Regions from separate parts of the Enterobacter chinensis genome, predicted to be linked through region 2. Evidence: predicted binding sites of a transcription regulator. Region 2 holds the regulator's gene; the other holds the start of a gene.
The links. The regulator sigma-54, encoded in region 2, starts transcription at its own class of promoters, with help from an activator protein. The targets are predictions, from matches to a motif close to GTTGGCACANNTTTCGCTNT.
Positions count from the first base shown of each region.

Region 1: PYW49_RS18275 (branched-chain amino acid ABC transporter substrate-binding protein) is a predicted target of sigma-54. The motif match lies at 2,732-2,751, and genes of this name have one in related genera.

Region 1 is NZ_JARDVI010000006.1:174,880-182,740, forward strand. It holds gene ftnA (non-heme ferritin) at 1-333, shown strand, start outside; gene tyrP (tyrosine transporter TyrP) at 583-1,794, shown strand; gene PYW49_RS18270 (YecA/YgfB family protein) at 1,829-2,497, opposite strand; gene PYW49_RS18275 (branched-chain amino acid ABC transporter substrate-binding protein) at 2,923-4,044, shown strand; gene PYW49_RS18280 (ABC transporter permease subunit) at 4,144-5,058, shown strand; gene livM (high-affinity branched-chain amino acid ABC transporter permease LivM) at 5,070-6,344, shown strand; gene PYW49_RS18290 (ATP-binding cassette domain-containing protein) at 6,341-7,216, shown strand; gene PYW49_RS18295 (ABC transporter ATP-binding protein) at 7,213-7,861, shown strand, end outside.
Region 2 is NZ_JARDVI010000003.1:75,507-83,367, reverse strand. It holds gene kdsD (arabinose-5-phosphate isomerase KdsD) at 1-58, shown strand, start outside; gene kdsC (3-deoxy-manno-octulosonate-8-phosphatase KdsC) at 73-639, shown strand; gene lptC (LPS export ABC transporter periplasmic protein LptC) at 636-1,211, shown strand; gene lptA (lipopolysaccharide ABC transporter substrate-binding protein LptA) at 1,180-1,734, shown strand; gene lptB (LPS export ABC transporter ATP-binding protein) at 1,741-2,466, shown strand; gene rpoN (RNA polymerase factor sigma-54) at 2,514-3,947, shown strand; gene hpf (ribosome hibernation promoting factor) at 3,970-4,257, shown strand; gene ptsN (PTS IIA-like nitrogen regulatory protein PtsN) at 4,340-4,831, shown strand; gene rapZ (RNase adapter RapZ) at 4,877-5,731, shown strand; gene npr (PTS phosphocarrier protein NPr) at 5,728-6,000, shown strand; gene mtgA (monofunctional biosynthetic peptidoglycan transglycosylase) at 6,039-6,764, opposite strand; gene elbB (isoprenoid biosynthesis glyoxalase ElbB) at 6,761-7,414, opposite strand; gene arcB (aerobic respiration two-component sensor histidine kinase ArcB) at 7,647-7,861, opposite strand, start outside.

The DNA.
Region 1 (7,861 bases), on a different contig from region 2:
CGTCTGTTTGATTATCTGACAGATACGGGCAGCCTGCCGCGCATTGAAACCGTGGCATCCCCTTTTGCTGAATATAATTCTCTCGACGAACTGTTCCGTGCCACCTACGAGCACGAGCAGCTGATCACACAGAAAATTAACGAACTGGTTCATGCCGCTATGACCAGCCAGGATTATCCAACCTTTAATTTCCTGCAGTGGTACGTTGCTGAACAGCACGAAGAAGAGAAGCTGTTTAAATCTGTTCTGGATAAATTAGCTCTGGTGGGTAAATCAGGCGAAGGTCTTTACTTTATTGATAAAGAACTTTCCACTCTTGATACGCAGAATTAATCTCAATGCGGTGCTGGTTTCCGGCACCGCGTTAATTTCCCTTTCCCTCCCCCACATCAAAACACGCATTTTATTCCCTGTTCGCCTTGTTTATGTCATACCTGAACGTCGTCCCACGTCGGATTGTCGGCAGCGCAATACGTAAACCTTTCATTACACCCCTTGTAACGGTGGTTTGACGAATTATCGCTTTTGCCTTACTCTGCGCCGCAGATTTTGCCGCGATTAAGAGCCGTTGTAGAGGAAAGCGTGAAAAACAGAACCCTGGGAAGTATTTTTATCGTCGCCGGAACGACAATTGGCGCAGGAATGCTGGCAATGCCCCTGGCCGCCGCAGGCGTGGGATTTGGCATGACCCTGCTGCTGCTGGGTACGCTTTGGGCATTGATGTGTTACACCGCCCTGCTGCTGCTTGAGGTTTACCAGCATGTGCCCGCCGACACCGGTCTGGGTTCACTTGCGTCGCGCTACCTGGGACGTTACGGCCAGTGGATAACCGGCTTTAGCATGATGTTCCTGATGTACGCCCTGACCGCCGCCTATATCAGCGGCGCCGGAGAATTGATCGCCTCCAGCGTTAATGACTGGTTCGGCTCAGACATTACCCCTGCAACGGGGGCTATCTTCTTTGCGCTCATCGGCGGCGGTGTGGTCTGCGTGGGGACGTCGCTGGTCGATCTGTTTAACCGTTTTCTGTTCAGCGCCAAAATTCTGTTCCTGATAGTCATGCTGGTCCTGCTGGCACCGCATGTTCACAAGGTCAATCTGCTGACCCTGCCGCTGGAAAAAGGTCTGGCGCTTTCCGCCATCCCGGTCATCTTCACCTCGTTTGGCTTCCACGGCAGCGTGCCGAGCATCGTTAGCTATATGAACGGCGATATTCGCAAGCTGCGCCGCGTCTTTGTCATCGGCAGCGCGATCCCGCTGATCGCCTATATTTTCTGGCAACTGGTGACCCTGGGCAGCATTGATTCCTCAACCTTTATTGGGCTGATGGCACAGCACGCTGGCCTGAACGGTTTTCTGCTGGCACTGCGCGAGGTCGTCACCTCCCCGCACGTTGAGCTGGCGGTACACCTGTTTGCCGACCTGGCGCTGGCGACCTCGTTCCTGGGTGTGGCCCTTGGCCTGTTCGATTACCTGGCCGACCTGTTCCAGCGTCGCAATACCGCCGCAGGGCGTTTACAGACCGGGGCAATCACCTTTCTGCCGCCGCTGGCATTTGCGCTGTTTTATCCACGCGGGTTTGTGATGGCGCTGGGATACGCAGGGGTGGCGCTGTCGGTCCTTGCCCTGCTCCTCCCTTCCCTGCTGGCATGGAAGAGCCGCCAGCAGCATCCGCAGCAGGGGTACCGCGTGGCAGGGGGAAAACCGCTGCTGTGTGTTGTGTTTGCCTGTGGGGTGGTGATTATTCTGGTGCAGGCGTTGATTGCAGCGGGAATGCTGCCGGAAGTGGGTTAAATAAAAAAGGGGCTATCATCAGCCCCTTTTTTTATCAGTGCAAACAGCAGCTCTTAAACTTCTTCCCGCTGCCGCAAGGACACGGATCGTTACGCCCAACTTTCGTGCCATTCACCGTCGGTTTCTTCACTTCCGGCTGTTGCGGGTTGTTAACCCAGTAGTTATACAAGCGCAGCGCCGCAGGCTGAATACGCTCAATGCTGGCTTTATAGTCTTCTTCGGTCAGCGCATCCAGCTGGTCGCTGTTCTCTTCCGTACCGTGCAGCGCAATCACATCAAGATCGGCCTTCAGCTCTTCCGGCAAGGCTGACCAGTCCGTCAGCGCCACGCCGCGCATGTAGCCGTAGCACCACTCTTCCACAACGGTATAGCTCTCACCGTCCACGTCGTTGTACCCAAACATCGGTTCAAACTGATCCGGATATTCGCTCAGGCGCTCGGCAATATCGTTCATATGCTTAAAGCAGAGATCGATAAAACGGTTCATCTCACGATCGTTTTTCCAGCGTGGAATGTATTTTTCACCACCCCACACCGCCACCAGCCAGGCATCTGGCTCAACGACAACAGGGCCGGAAAGCACTGCGGTGAACATGCCGTCCAGTTCGGACACGTCAATCACGGACGCATCATCATGACCGTAAGACATTAACGTCTCTTCAAGCCACGCCATTTCGCTTTCATTTAATGGGCCTTCAGTCATCGCTGACACTCCTGATAAAAAGGAAACGATCCTAACACATATCTCACGCCTCTCCGGGCTGAAGTTTAGGTCTTTATTGCTGCAAAAACGTGCAAATCGTGACCTTTGCACAACTTATGGGCTTTATTGTTAACGATATGTGATCTCCGCTGTAATTTCTTCTCCTCCCACAGGGCGGCATAACGCGGCGCTCTATACTCAAACAGGTCACAAGCCCGTCAATGGATTAACCATTCTGGCAACGTTTTTGCTTACTGTTCTTCGCGCGATGCTGCGCAGGGAAACCTCGCCGTAATATGCAGGATGCCGTCTGTATCTTGTTCGTTTAGTGCATTTTGTTCTTGTTCGTGTTTTGGATTGGCTGCGCCGTCGGGCGTTTGGGTTTACGCCGTGGTGCAAAAACCTCTTTGCTAAGGAACATAATAATGTCGCTGAAATTTATCAGAACTCCTCTTTCTCTCGTGTTGGCCGGCTGCCTGGTGACGGCGTTTTCCGCCAGGGCAGATATTGTGATTGGTGTGGCCGGGCCGTTCACGGGTCCTAATGCCACCTATGGCGATCAGTACTGGCACGGCGCAACTCAGGCCGCTGAAGACATTAACGCCGCGGGCGGCATTAACGGTGAGAAGATCAAACTGGTTCAGGGAGATGACGCCTGCGAACCTAAGCAGGCCGTAGCCGTCGCCAACCGTTTAGTTGACCAGGATAAAGTCAACGCCGTGGTCGGCCATTTCTGCTCCTCTTCCACAATGCCCGCCTCCGAGGTTTACAGCGATGCGGGGATCATCGCTATTACCCCCGGCTCGACCAACCCGCTGATTACCGAACGCGGCATGAGCGACATCTTCCGCATGTGCGGCCGCGATGACCAGCAGGGCCAGGTTGCCAGCGACTTCATCATCGACAAACTGAAAGCCAAACGCGTGGCGATCATTCACGATAAAGACACCTATGGTCAGGGTCTGGCTGACGCCACCAAAGCGGCGCTGGCAAAACGCGGGGTTCAGGATGTGATGTACGAGGGGCTATCGCGCGGTGAAAAAGACTTTAACGCGCTGGTCACCAAGATAGGCGCACAAAAACCGGACGTGGTGTTCTTCGGCGGGTGTCATCCGGAAGCTGGCCCGCTGGTTCGCCAGATGCGTGAACAGGGCGTACAGGCGAAATTCTTCTCCGGTGACTGTATCGTCAACGAAGAGATGGTAACCGCGGCGGGCGGCCCGCAGTACACCAATGGTATTTACATGACCTTCGGTAAAGATCCGCGCCTGATCCCGGACGGTAAAGCGGTTATCGAGAAATTCCGCGCCGGTAAATTCGAGCCGGAAGGTTACACCCTTTATTCTTATGCTTCCGTACAGGCGATTGCAGCGGCCTTCAAGGCCACCGGCGGCAAGGACTCAGCCAAAGCCAGCGAGTGGCTGAAAGCTAACTCCGTCGACACGGTGATGGGCAAAAAAGCCTGGGACAGCAAAGGCGACCTGAAAGTCTCTGACTATGTGGTTTACCAGTGGGACGACAAAGGAAAATATAAGGAAGTACAGTAACGGGACGGAGTCACGCTCAACGTCGGCGGGCCTGCCTGCCGGCGCGTAATAAACATCAGGCTGCGCGGCTCGCGCAGCCTATAAAACGAGCGCGCTAAAATGAGTACATTCTTCCTGCAACAGTTAATCAATGGCTTAACGCTGGGCTCCGTCTACGGCTTAATCGCCATCGGCTACACCATGGTGTACGGCATTATCGGCATGATTAATTTCGCCCACGGCGAAGTGTATATGATTTCCGCCTATCTCTGCGCCATTGGCCTGGCGCTGCTGTCATTCTTCGGCCTGCAGTCGTTCCCGCTGTTGATCCTTGGGACGCTGGTTTTCACCATTGTGGTGACTGGCGTATACGGCTGGACTATCGAGCGTATTGCCTACAAGCCGCTACGAAACTCCACGCGCCTCGCTCCACTTATCTCCGCCATCGGGATGTCGCTTATCCTGCAAAACTACGCGCAGCTGAGCCAGGGCCCCCGCCAGCAAGGGGTGCCAACCATGCTGGACGGCGTTATTCGTCTGCATCTGGGCGATGGGTTCGTTCAGATAACCTACACCAAAGTGTTTATTCTGCTCGCCTCGTTTGCCGGCATGCTGGTGCTCACCTGGATAATCAACCATACCCGTCTTGGGCGGATGTGCCGTGCGGTGCAGCAGGATCGAAAAATGGCCTCCATTCTGGGCATTAATACCGACCGGATCATTTCGCTGGTCTTTGTCATCGGCGCAGCGATGGCCGGCCTGGCGGGCGTGCTGATCACCATGAATTACGGCACCTTTGATTTCTACGTCGGGTTTGTGATCGGCATTAAAGCCTTTACGGCGGCGGTACTGGGCGGCATCGGTTCTCTGCCCGGCGCGATGCTCGGCGGCCTTATTTTGGGCGTGGCGGAAGCGCAGTTCTCGGGCATGGTGAACTCGGACTATAAAGATGTCTTCTCGTTTGGGCTGCTGGTCATGATCCTGATTTTCCGGCCCCAGGGGCTGCTTGGGCGCCCGATTGTGGCCAAAGTGTGAGGGAGAACGACATGGTATCGCACGCTTTTTCGCTTAAACGCTGCATTCTGGACGCGATTTTTTCGGGGCTGATTGCGCTAATTATCTTCGGCCCCATTGCGGGCGTGGTGCTGGACGGGTACAGCTTTAACTTCGCCGGACAGCGACTGGCCTGGATGGTCGGCATTGTGATGCTGGGGCGTTTTCTGCTGAGCGCGTTCTTAGGTACCCCTGCCGGTGCCCGTTTCCAGGCGCGCTTCGAAGCCGATAGCGCAGGCGTGTATGTCCGGCCACCGGAATACAAAAGCCGCATGCGCTGGATTATTCCCCTGGTGATTACCCTCGCGATTTGCTTCCCGTTTGTCGCCACCAAATATGTGCTGACCGTCGCCATCCTCGGGCTGATCTACGTGCTTCTTGGCCTGGGGCTGAACATCGTCGTGGGCCTGGCCGGTCTGCTGGACCTGGGATATGTCGCTTTCTACGCGATTGGCGCTTACGGTCTGGCGCTGGGGTATCAGTATCTCGGGTTAGGCTTCTGGAGCATGCTGCCGCTGGCGGCAATCATGGCGGCCGCCGCAGGTGCTCTGCTCGGTTTCCCGGTACTGCGCATGCACGGTGACTATCTGGCCATCGTCACCCTCGGCTTCGGGGAGATCATTCGCCTGATACTGAACAACTGGCTGACATTTACCGGCGGACCGAATGGCGTGTCGGCCCCTCCCCCCACCTTATTCGGTCTGGAATTTGGTCGGCGTGCGAAAGAAGGAGGCGTGCCATTCCACGAGTTCTTCCACCTGACCTACAACCCGAATATGAAATTTATTTTTATCTACGCGGTGCTGTTTCTGGTGGTGATGCTGGTGCTCTATATCAAGCACCGCCTGACGCGAATGCCGATTGGTCGGGCGTGGGAAGCCCTGCGTGAAGACGAAATTGCCTGTCGCTCAATGGGACTGAATCATGTTCTGGTCAAGCTGTCGGCCTTTACGCTGGGCGCGTCGACCGCGGGCATTGCCGGGGTTTTCTTCGCGACCTACCAGGGGTTCGTGAACCCGACCTCATTTACGTTCTTTGAATCCGCGCTGATCCTCGCCATCGTCGTGCTGGGCGGTATGGGCTCGACGCTGGGCGTGGTGCTGGCCGCCTTTGTGCTCACGGTCACGCCAGAACTGCTGCGCAGTTTTGCAGAGTACCGCGTCCTGCTGTTTGGCATGCTCATGGTAGTGATGATGATCTGGCGTCCACGCGGTTTGATCCGCATTAATCGCAGCGGGTTTGCCGTGCGTAAGGGCGTCGCACCATGAACGAAACGATATTAGGCGTTGAACACCTGATGATGCACTTCGGTGGAATTAAAGCGTTGAACGACGTCAACCTGGACGTTCAGCGCGGGTCAATCACTGCCCTTATTGGACCCAACGGGGCGGGGAAAACCACCGTGTTTAACTGCCTGACGGGCTTCTACAGAGCCTCCGGCGGCAACATTTTATTTAATACCCGCAATAAAACGACCAACGTCATTCAGGTACTCGGACAAAAATTCCAGCCAGGCGACTGGATCCATCCCGCGCAGCTCGGGCAGCGTCTTTTCTACAAAATGTTTGGCGGAACGCACCTGGTCAACCGCGCAGGACTGGCGCGCACGTTTCAAAATATCCGCCTTTTTCGCGAGATGTCAGTCGTGGAAAATCTGCTGGTCGCACAACATATGCGTGTAAACCGCAATCTGCTCGCCGGGATCTTAAATACGCCGGCATACCGTCGGGCGGAAAGCGACGCCCTGGACCGGGCCTTCTACTGGCTGGAAGTGGTGGATCTGGTGGAGTGCGCCAATCGCCTGGCGGGAGAGATGTCGTACGGCCAGCAGAGACGTCTGGAAATTGCGCGAGCAATGTGTACCGGGCCGGAAATGATCTGTCTGGATGAACCCGCCGCCGGGCTGAATCCGGTTGAAACGCATAAGTTGAGCAGCATTATTCGTTTTCTGCGGGATCGCCATGACATCACGGTATTACTGATTGAGCACGATATGGGGATGGTGATGGAGATTTCAGACGACATTATCGTGCTCGACCACGGCGATGTCATTGCCAGGGGAAAACCCGAGCAGATCCAGCATGATGAAAAGGTCATTGCCGCCTACCTGGGCACTGATGAAAGCGAGGTCACCCTATGAGCGAACCGCTGCTGGCATTTCGCGAAGTGGATGTGTTCTACGGCGTCATTCAGGCGCTGAAACAGGTTTCGCTGGAGGTCAATAAAGGTGAAACCGTGGCGCTGATTGGCGCAAACGGCGCCGGGAAATCGACTCTGCTGATGTCCATCTTTGGCCAGCCCCGTATCCGCAACGGGCAGATCCTTTTCAGTGGTGAAGATATCAGCCATAAATCCACCCACTACGTCGCTTCCGGCGGCATTGCGCAGGCACCCGAGGGGCGACGTATCTTTCCCGATATGACCGTTGAAGAGAACCTGCTGATGGGCACCATCCCCATCGGCAGCCAGTTTGCCGCTGACGATATGCAAACCATGTTTGACCTCTTCCCCCGTCTTAAAGAGCGGCGTAAACAGCGCGCAATGACCATGTCCGGCGGGGAACAGCAGATGCTGGCTATCGCACGGGCATTGATGAGCCGTCCGAAGCTGCTGCTGCTGGATGAACCGAGCCTCGGGCTGGCGCCGATAGTCGTGAAACAAATCTTCCAGACGCTGCGCGAGCTGGCCCGTAACGGGATGACCATTTTTCTGGTGGAGCAGAATGCGCATCACGCGTTGAAGCTGTCTGACCGCGGGTACGTGATGGTTAACGGACAGATCCGGC
Region 2 (7,861 bases):
CGACCAGTTGCTGGGTGTGGTACATATGCATGATCTGCTGCGCGCAGGCGTAGTGTAATGAAGGATAAGACAATGAGTAATGCGGGTGCATCCCTTGCAACCTGTTATGGTCCGGTCAGTACCCAGATGATGGCAAAGGCGGAAAATATTCGCCTGCTCATCCTGGATGTGGATGGGGTACTCTCCGATGGCCTGATTTATATGGGCAATAACGGTGAAGAGCTAAAAGCGTTTAACGTTCGCGACGGCTATGGTATCCGCTGCGCGCTTACCTCGGGTATCGAGGTTGCTATCATCACCGGGCGGAAAGCTAAACTGGTAGAAGACCGCTGTGAAACCTTAGGCATTACCCATTTGTATCAGGGTCAATCCGATAAGATGGCGGCATTCAATGATTTAGTGGGTAAACTGGCTATCGCGCCGGAAAACGTGGCCTATGTCGGAGACGATCTGATTGACTGGCCAGTGATGGCTGAAGTTGGGCTGAGTATCGCCGTTGCCGATGCGCATCCGCTGCTGATCCCGCGCGCGGACTACGTTACCCACATCAACGGTGGCCGTGGTGCCGTCCGTGAAGTCTGCGATCTGCTCCTGCTGGCGCAGGGCAAGCTTGATGAGGCCAAAGGGCAATCGATATGAGTAAAACCAGACGTTGGATTATCATTTTGCTTTCGCTTGTCGCCCTGGTATTGATTGGCGTGAACCTTGCCGATCGCGACGATACGCAAACGGAAGCGATCAACACTAACGATCCAACCTATAAAAGCGATCACAGCGACACCGTGGTCTATAGCCCGGAAGGCGCGCTGAACTATCGCCTGATTGCCCAGCATGTTGAATATTTTTCAGATGACGGTATTTCGTGGTTTACCCAGCCCGTCATGACCACGTTTGATAAAGACAAAGTGCCAACGTGGTCAATTAAGTCCGATCGGGCAAAACTGACAAATGACCGTATGCTTTATCTGTATGGTCACGTTGAAGTCAACGCCCTGACCGCTGACTCGCAACTGCGAAAAATTACGACGGATAATGCCCAAATCAACCTGGTGACCCAGGACGTGACGTCGCAGGATCTGGTCACACTGTATGGCACAACATTTAATTCCAGCGGTTTAAGAATGCGCGGGAACTTACGCAGCAAAAACGCCGAGCTGATTGAAAAGGTTAGAACCTCCTATGAAATTCAAAACAAACAAACTCAGCCTTAAAGTAATTATCGCCAGCGCGATGCTGGCAACCAGTCTCCCCGCGCTTGCTGTAACGGGCGATACCGACCAGCCGATCCATATCGAGTCCGACACCCAGTCTCTCGATATGCAGGGTAACGTCGTCACCTTTACGGGTAACGTCGTCATGACCCAGGGCACCATTAAAATTAACGCCGACAAAGTGGTCGTTACCCGTCCGGGTGGCGAGCAGGGCAAAGAGATTATCGATGGCTATGGTAATCCGGCGACCTTCTATCAGATGCAGGACAACGGCAAGCCGGTGAAAGGCCACGCCACGCATATGCACTATGAGCTGGCGAAAGATCTGGTCATCCTGACCGGGAATGCATATCTGGAACAGCTGGACAGCAACATTACCGGCGACCAGATCACCTATCTGGTTAAAGAGCAAAAAATGCAGGCCTCCAGCGAGAAAGGCAAACGCGTCACCACCGTACTGGTTCCGTCGCAGCTGCAGGACAAAGGCAAAGGCCAGGCCCCGGCACAGAAGAAGAGTAACTAATTCGTTATGGCAACATTAACTGCAAAAAACCTCGCGAAGGCCTATAAGGGCCGCCGTGTCGTAGAAGATGTCAGTCTGACCGTCAACTCCGGCGAAATTGTGGGCCTGCTTGGCCCTAATGGTGCGGGTAAAACCACAACCTTCTACATGGTCGTTGGCATTGTGCCGCGCGATGCCGGCAACATTGTCATTGACGATGAAGACATCAGTCTTCTGCCGCTGCACGCGCGCGCGCGCCGTGGGATCGGCTATCTGCCGCAGGAAGCTTCCATTTTCCGTCGTCTTAGCGTTTACGATAACCTGATGGCGGTCCTGCAAATTCGTAACGATCTGACCAGCGAACAGCGTCAGGATCGTGCTAACGAGCTGATGGAAGAGTTCCACATTGAGCATCTGCGTGACAGCCTCGGTCAGGCGCTCTCCGGGGGTGAACGTCGCCGCGTTGAGATTGCGCGTGCGCTGGCCGCAAACCCGAAATTTATCCTTCTGGATGAACCGTTTGCGGGCGTTGACCCGATCTCCGTTATCGACATTAAACGAATCATTGAACACCTGCGTGACAGCGGGCTTGGCGTACTGATCACCGACCACAACGTGCGTGAAACGCTGGCCGTGTGTGAACGCGCGTATATTGTGAGCCAGGGCAATCTGATCGCCCACGGTACGCCGCAACAGATCCTCGAAGACGATCATGTTAAGCGCGTCTATCTTGGGGAAGACTTCAGACTCTGATAGGGTAGAGGTAACGTAACGCCGAACCGGAGAAAAATGCTCTGAACATGAAGCAAGGTTTGCAATTAAGGCTCAGCCAACAACTGGCGATGACGCCGCAGTTACAGCAGGCAATTCGCCTGTTGCAACTGTCCACGTTAGAACTTCAGCAGGAGCTCCAGCAGGCGCTGGACAGTAATCCCCTGCTGGAACAAACCGATCTTCATGACGAGGTAGAAACCCAGCAGTCGCAGGATACAGAAGCGCTCGACACCGCGGATGCACTCGAACAAAAAGAGATGCCGGACGAGCTTCCGCTGGATGCCAGTTGGGACGAAATCTACACCGCCGGAACCCCTTCCGGTACGCGTGCAGACTACCAGGACGATGAGCTACCGGTCTATCAGGGAGAAACCACCCAGTCGCTTCAGGATTACCTGATGTGGCAGGTGGAGCTGACCCCCTTCTCCGACACCGATCGTGCGATTGCCACGTCCATTGTCGATGCCGTGGATGACACGGGCTATTTAACCGTCACGCTGGACGATATCCTCGAAAGCATGGGCGACGAAGAGATTGAGCTTGAGGAAGTAGAAGCTGTTCTGAAGCGCATCCAGCGTTTCGATCCGGTAGGCGTGGCCGCAAAAGATCTGCGCGACTGCCTGCTGATCCAGCTTTCTCAGTTCAGCAAAGAGACGCCATGGCTCGATGAGGCGCGCGTCATCATTAGCGATCATCTGGATCTGTTGGCTAACCATGATTTCCGCAGCCTGATGCGCGTCACGCGCCTGAAAGAAGACGTGCTGAAAGAAGCGGTGAATCTGATTCAGTCGCTCGATCCGCGCCCCGGTCAGTCGATCCAGACCAGCGAACCCGAGTACGTGATCCCGGATGTGCTGGTCAGAAAACACAATGACCGATGGGTCGTTGAACTGAACTCTGACAGCATCCCTCGCCTGCAAATCAACCAGCAGTATGCCTCCATGTGCACCAGCGTGCGTAACGACTCCGACAATCAATATATTCGTAGCAATTTGCAGGAAGCGCGATGGTTGATCAAAAGTCTGGAGAGCCGAAATGATACGCTGCTACGCGTCAGCCGCTGCATTGTCGAACAGCAGCAGGCTTTCTTTGAGCAGGGCGAAGAGTATATGAAACCGATGGTGCTGGCGGATATCGCCCAGGCCGTCGAGATGCATGAATCAACCATTTCCCGTGTAACCACGCAGAAGTATCTGCACAGTCCGCGCGGTATTTTTGAGCTTAAGTATTTCTTCTCCAGCCACGTTAATACCGAGGGCGGCGGCGAAGCGTCGTCAACGGCGATTCGTGCCCTGGTGAAGAAGTTGATCGCCGCGGAGAACCCCGCGAAGCCACTGAGTGACAGTAAGTTAACCACCATGCTGTCCGATCAGGGTATTATGGTGGCACGTCGTACTGTTGCGAAGTATCGAGAGTCTTTATCCATTCCGCCGTCCAACCAGCGTAAACAGCTGGTCTGACACAACCGATAAGGAAGACACTATGCAGCTCAACATCACTGGACAAAACGTCGAAATTACTGAGGCTTTACGCGACTTTGTGAACACGAAGTTTGCGAAACTCGAGCAGTATTTCGAAAGGATCAATCAGGTCTATATTGTGTTGAAAGTGGAGAAAGTGACTCATATCTCGGATGCCACCCTGCATGTTAACGGGGGCGAACTCCATGCCAGTGCGGAAGGGCAGGACATGTACGCTGCTATCGACGGCTTGATTGATAAGCTTGCGCGACAGCTCAATAAACATAAAGATAAACTGAAACAACACTAATTGTCCGGGCAGTTAACGGGTGCAGGACGGCCTGTTGTGAAACACAACAGGCCATTTGTACAGTTAGCGCTTAGGTGAAATTATGATGAACAACGATTCCGCTCTTCAACTGAGCAATGTCCTTAACCAGGAATGTACCCGCAGTGCTGTTCACTGCCAGAGCAAAAAACGTGCGCTGGAGATCATCAGTGAACTGGCTGCAAAACAGCTGGGCCTGCCGCCGCAGGTGGTGTTCGAAGCGATCCTGACCCGTGAAAAAATGGGCAGTACCGGTATCGGCAACGGCATCGCGATCCCGCACGGCAAACTGGAAGAGGATACCCTGCGCGCCGTCGGTGTGTTTGTGCAGCTTGAAACACCTATCGCCTTCGATGCCATTGATAACCAGCCCGTCGATCTCCTCTTCGCGCTGCTGGTTCCTGCCGACCAAACGAAAACCCATCTGCATACGCTGTCGCTGGTCGCAAAACGTCTGGCCGATAAAACCATTTGCCGCCGACTGCGCTCGGCCCAAAGTGATGAAGAGCTCTATCAAATTATCACTGAAGCAGAAGGCAATCAGGATGATGCATAACCAGGAGATGGCCTTCACATCTGTTGTCCTGAGGAGAAACGGAACATGGTGCTGATGATTGTCAGTGGCCGTTCAGGGTCGGGGAAATCCGTTGCTCTGCGCGCGCTGGAAGACATGGGTTTTTACTGCGTAGATAACCTGCCGGTCGTGTTATTGCCCGACCTGGCTCGGACGCTTGCGGAAAGACAAACCTCTGCCGCCGTCAGTATCGACGTTCGTAATATGCCTGAATCGCCAGAAATTTTTGAGCAGGCGATGAGTAACCTGCCTGAGGCGTTTTCGCCTCAGCTGCTGTTCCTTGATGCAGACCGTAATACCCTGATCCGCCGATACAGCGATACCCGTCGTCTGCACCCGCTTTCCAGTAAGAACCTCTCTCTGGAGAGCGCTATCGATGAAGAGAGCGATCTGCTGGAGCCGCTGCGCTCTCGTGCCGACCTGATTGTCGACACCTCGGAGATGTCCGTTCACGAGCTGGCGGAAATGCTGCGTACCCGGCTGTTGGGCAAGCGCGAGCGCGAACTGACGATGGTGTTCGAATCCTTTGGATTTAAGCACGGTATCCCGATTGATGCGGATTATGTTTTCGATGTGCGCTTCCTGCCGAACCCGCACTGGGATCCGAAACTGCGTCCAATGACCGGTCTGGATAAGCCCGTCGCGGCCTTCCTCGACAGGCACACAGAAGTTCACAATTTTATCTACCAGACGCGAAGCTACCTTGAGCTATGGTTACCAATGCTGGAGACAAACAATCGCAGCTACCTGACGGTGGCGATTGGCTGTACCGGCGGTAAACATCGTTCGGTTTACATCGCCGAACAGCTGGCCGACTATTTCCGCTCGCGCGGGAAGAACGTTCAGTCCCGTCATCGCACGCTGGAAAAACGTAAAACATGACCGTAAAACAAACCGTTGAGATCACCAACAAGCTGGGCATGCATGCACGCCCGGCGATGAAACTGTTTGAGCTGATGCAGGGTTTCGATGCTGAGGTTCTGCTGCGGAATGACGAAGGTACCGAAGCGGAAGCAAACAGCGTGATCGCGCTGCTGATGCTGGATTCCGCCAAAGGGCGCCAGATTGAAGTAGAAGCCACCGGCCCTCAGGAAGAGGAAGCGCTGGCGGCGGTGATTGCCTTGTTTAACGCAGGGTTCGACGAAGATTAAGGTCTGCTATTCAGCGGGTGGCGCTACGCTTACCCGCCCTACATTAATTTATTGCGCTCCATAAACCCTTCCCCTCCCAACTGACGCATCTGGCGCATGATCCACGCCTGTCGGCTTCGCACGTACCCTGATGGGGCACTGGCTTTAAAGCGGATGGGATTAGGTAAAACAGCCGCCAGGAGTGCCGCTTCTGACATACTCAGACGGCTGGCCGGTTTATTAAAATAACGCTGTGCGGCAGCTTCCACACCAAATATGCCGTCACCAAATTCAGCGACGTTGAGATAGACGGTCAGGATGCGCTTTTTGCTCCAGACTGTTTCCATCCCCAGGGTCAGCCCCGCTTCCAGCCCTTTTCGCACCCAGCTTCGCCCATCCCACAGAAACAGGTTTTTGGCCGTCTGTTGTGACAGCGTTGACGCGCCTCGCACGCGGTTTTCGTGGCGTTCGTTATGGGCAAGTGCCTTTTCAATGGCCGCAACGTCGAACCCCCAGTGCTCCGGGAATTTCTGATCCTCCGCCGCGATGACCGCCAGCCCCATGAACGGTGAGATCGCGTCCATGCTCACCCAGTCTGAGTGGGCCACATAGCTGAAATCGCCGGTGAGCCACGCGCCGAGCTGGCGCTCAACCATAACGGCAGAGAACGGAACCGGCATAATGCTGAATAAAGCCAGCCCGCCTCCCCAGAATACCGCCAGCACAAGAACGATGCGCAAGAGAATACGCTTCACCCATGCGCCTGCGCCAAATTGACGTCTCATTCAGTGAGCACCAGCACGCGAGCCACCAGCTTTTCAATACCTGAGGCGGCCTCTGCAATATTCTGCGCCAGCATATAGGCAGGCGTGGTGACAATTTTGTTATCTTCATCAACCACAATATCATCTACCGGGCACGGGACGTGTTCGCCCCCCATTTCCTCGACGATTTCTGCGGTATCAATATCCGTCCCGATAGTCAGGCGCAGCGGGAAATCAAAAATTTTGGGCAGCATGGCCGGGGCGATGCAGATAAAGCCCAGCGGTTTTCCCGCCGCGTGCATGGCCTGCGACAACGTTTTTAGATGAGGATCGATCTGACACTCCGCACCCTGCGCGGCAAAGGTGCTGAGATTTTTAGCAGCGCCAAACCCACCCGGCACAATTAACGCATCAAGCTCAGCGGCGTCTGCCTGAATAAGAGGATGGATATCACCTCGCGCAATACGCGCGGCTTCAATCAGTACATTACGGGTTTCCGCCATCGGCTCACCGGTCAGATGATTAATTACATCCGCCTGATTTTTGTCTGGCGCAAAACAAATAACCTCTGCTCCCTGTTTTGCCAAAGCCAGCAGCGTGATGACGGCTTCATGTATCTCAGAACCATCGTAAACACCGCATCCGCTCAGCACGACACCAATCTTTTTCATCATGACGATCCTTTTCTGCAACTTGCTGAAGCACATTAATAATTTTGATTAAAACGCTATGCTTCACACATTTCACTGATTCATGTAACAAACCATTTAAGATTTGCTATCTTATCTGCGTGCGGCCTAAATTTTTCAGGCGGCGCCTTTTCGAAAATAACTTTAAAAAACAGGCGCAGCCACGATTTCCCTGGTGTTGGCGCAGTATTCGCGCACCCCGGTTAAGCCGGGGTCATTTTTTTCTGGCATCGACCCAGGCTTTAAGAACTGCAACATCGTTTTGCCACTCTTGTTTCATCTCTTCAACCCAATCACCCACGTTATCTTCCCAGGCAGGTAAATCAGGCGACTGAATCTGTTGACCCAACTGCTGCAGGTGGCGTAAACCGACCGAGCCGGCTGCACCTTTGATTTTATGTCCTTCTTCCACGATGCCCTTCTGGTCCC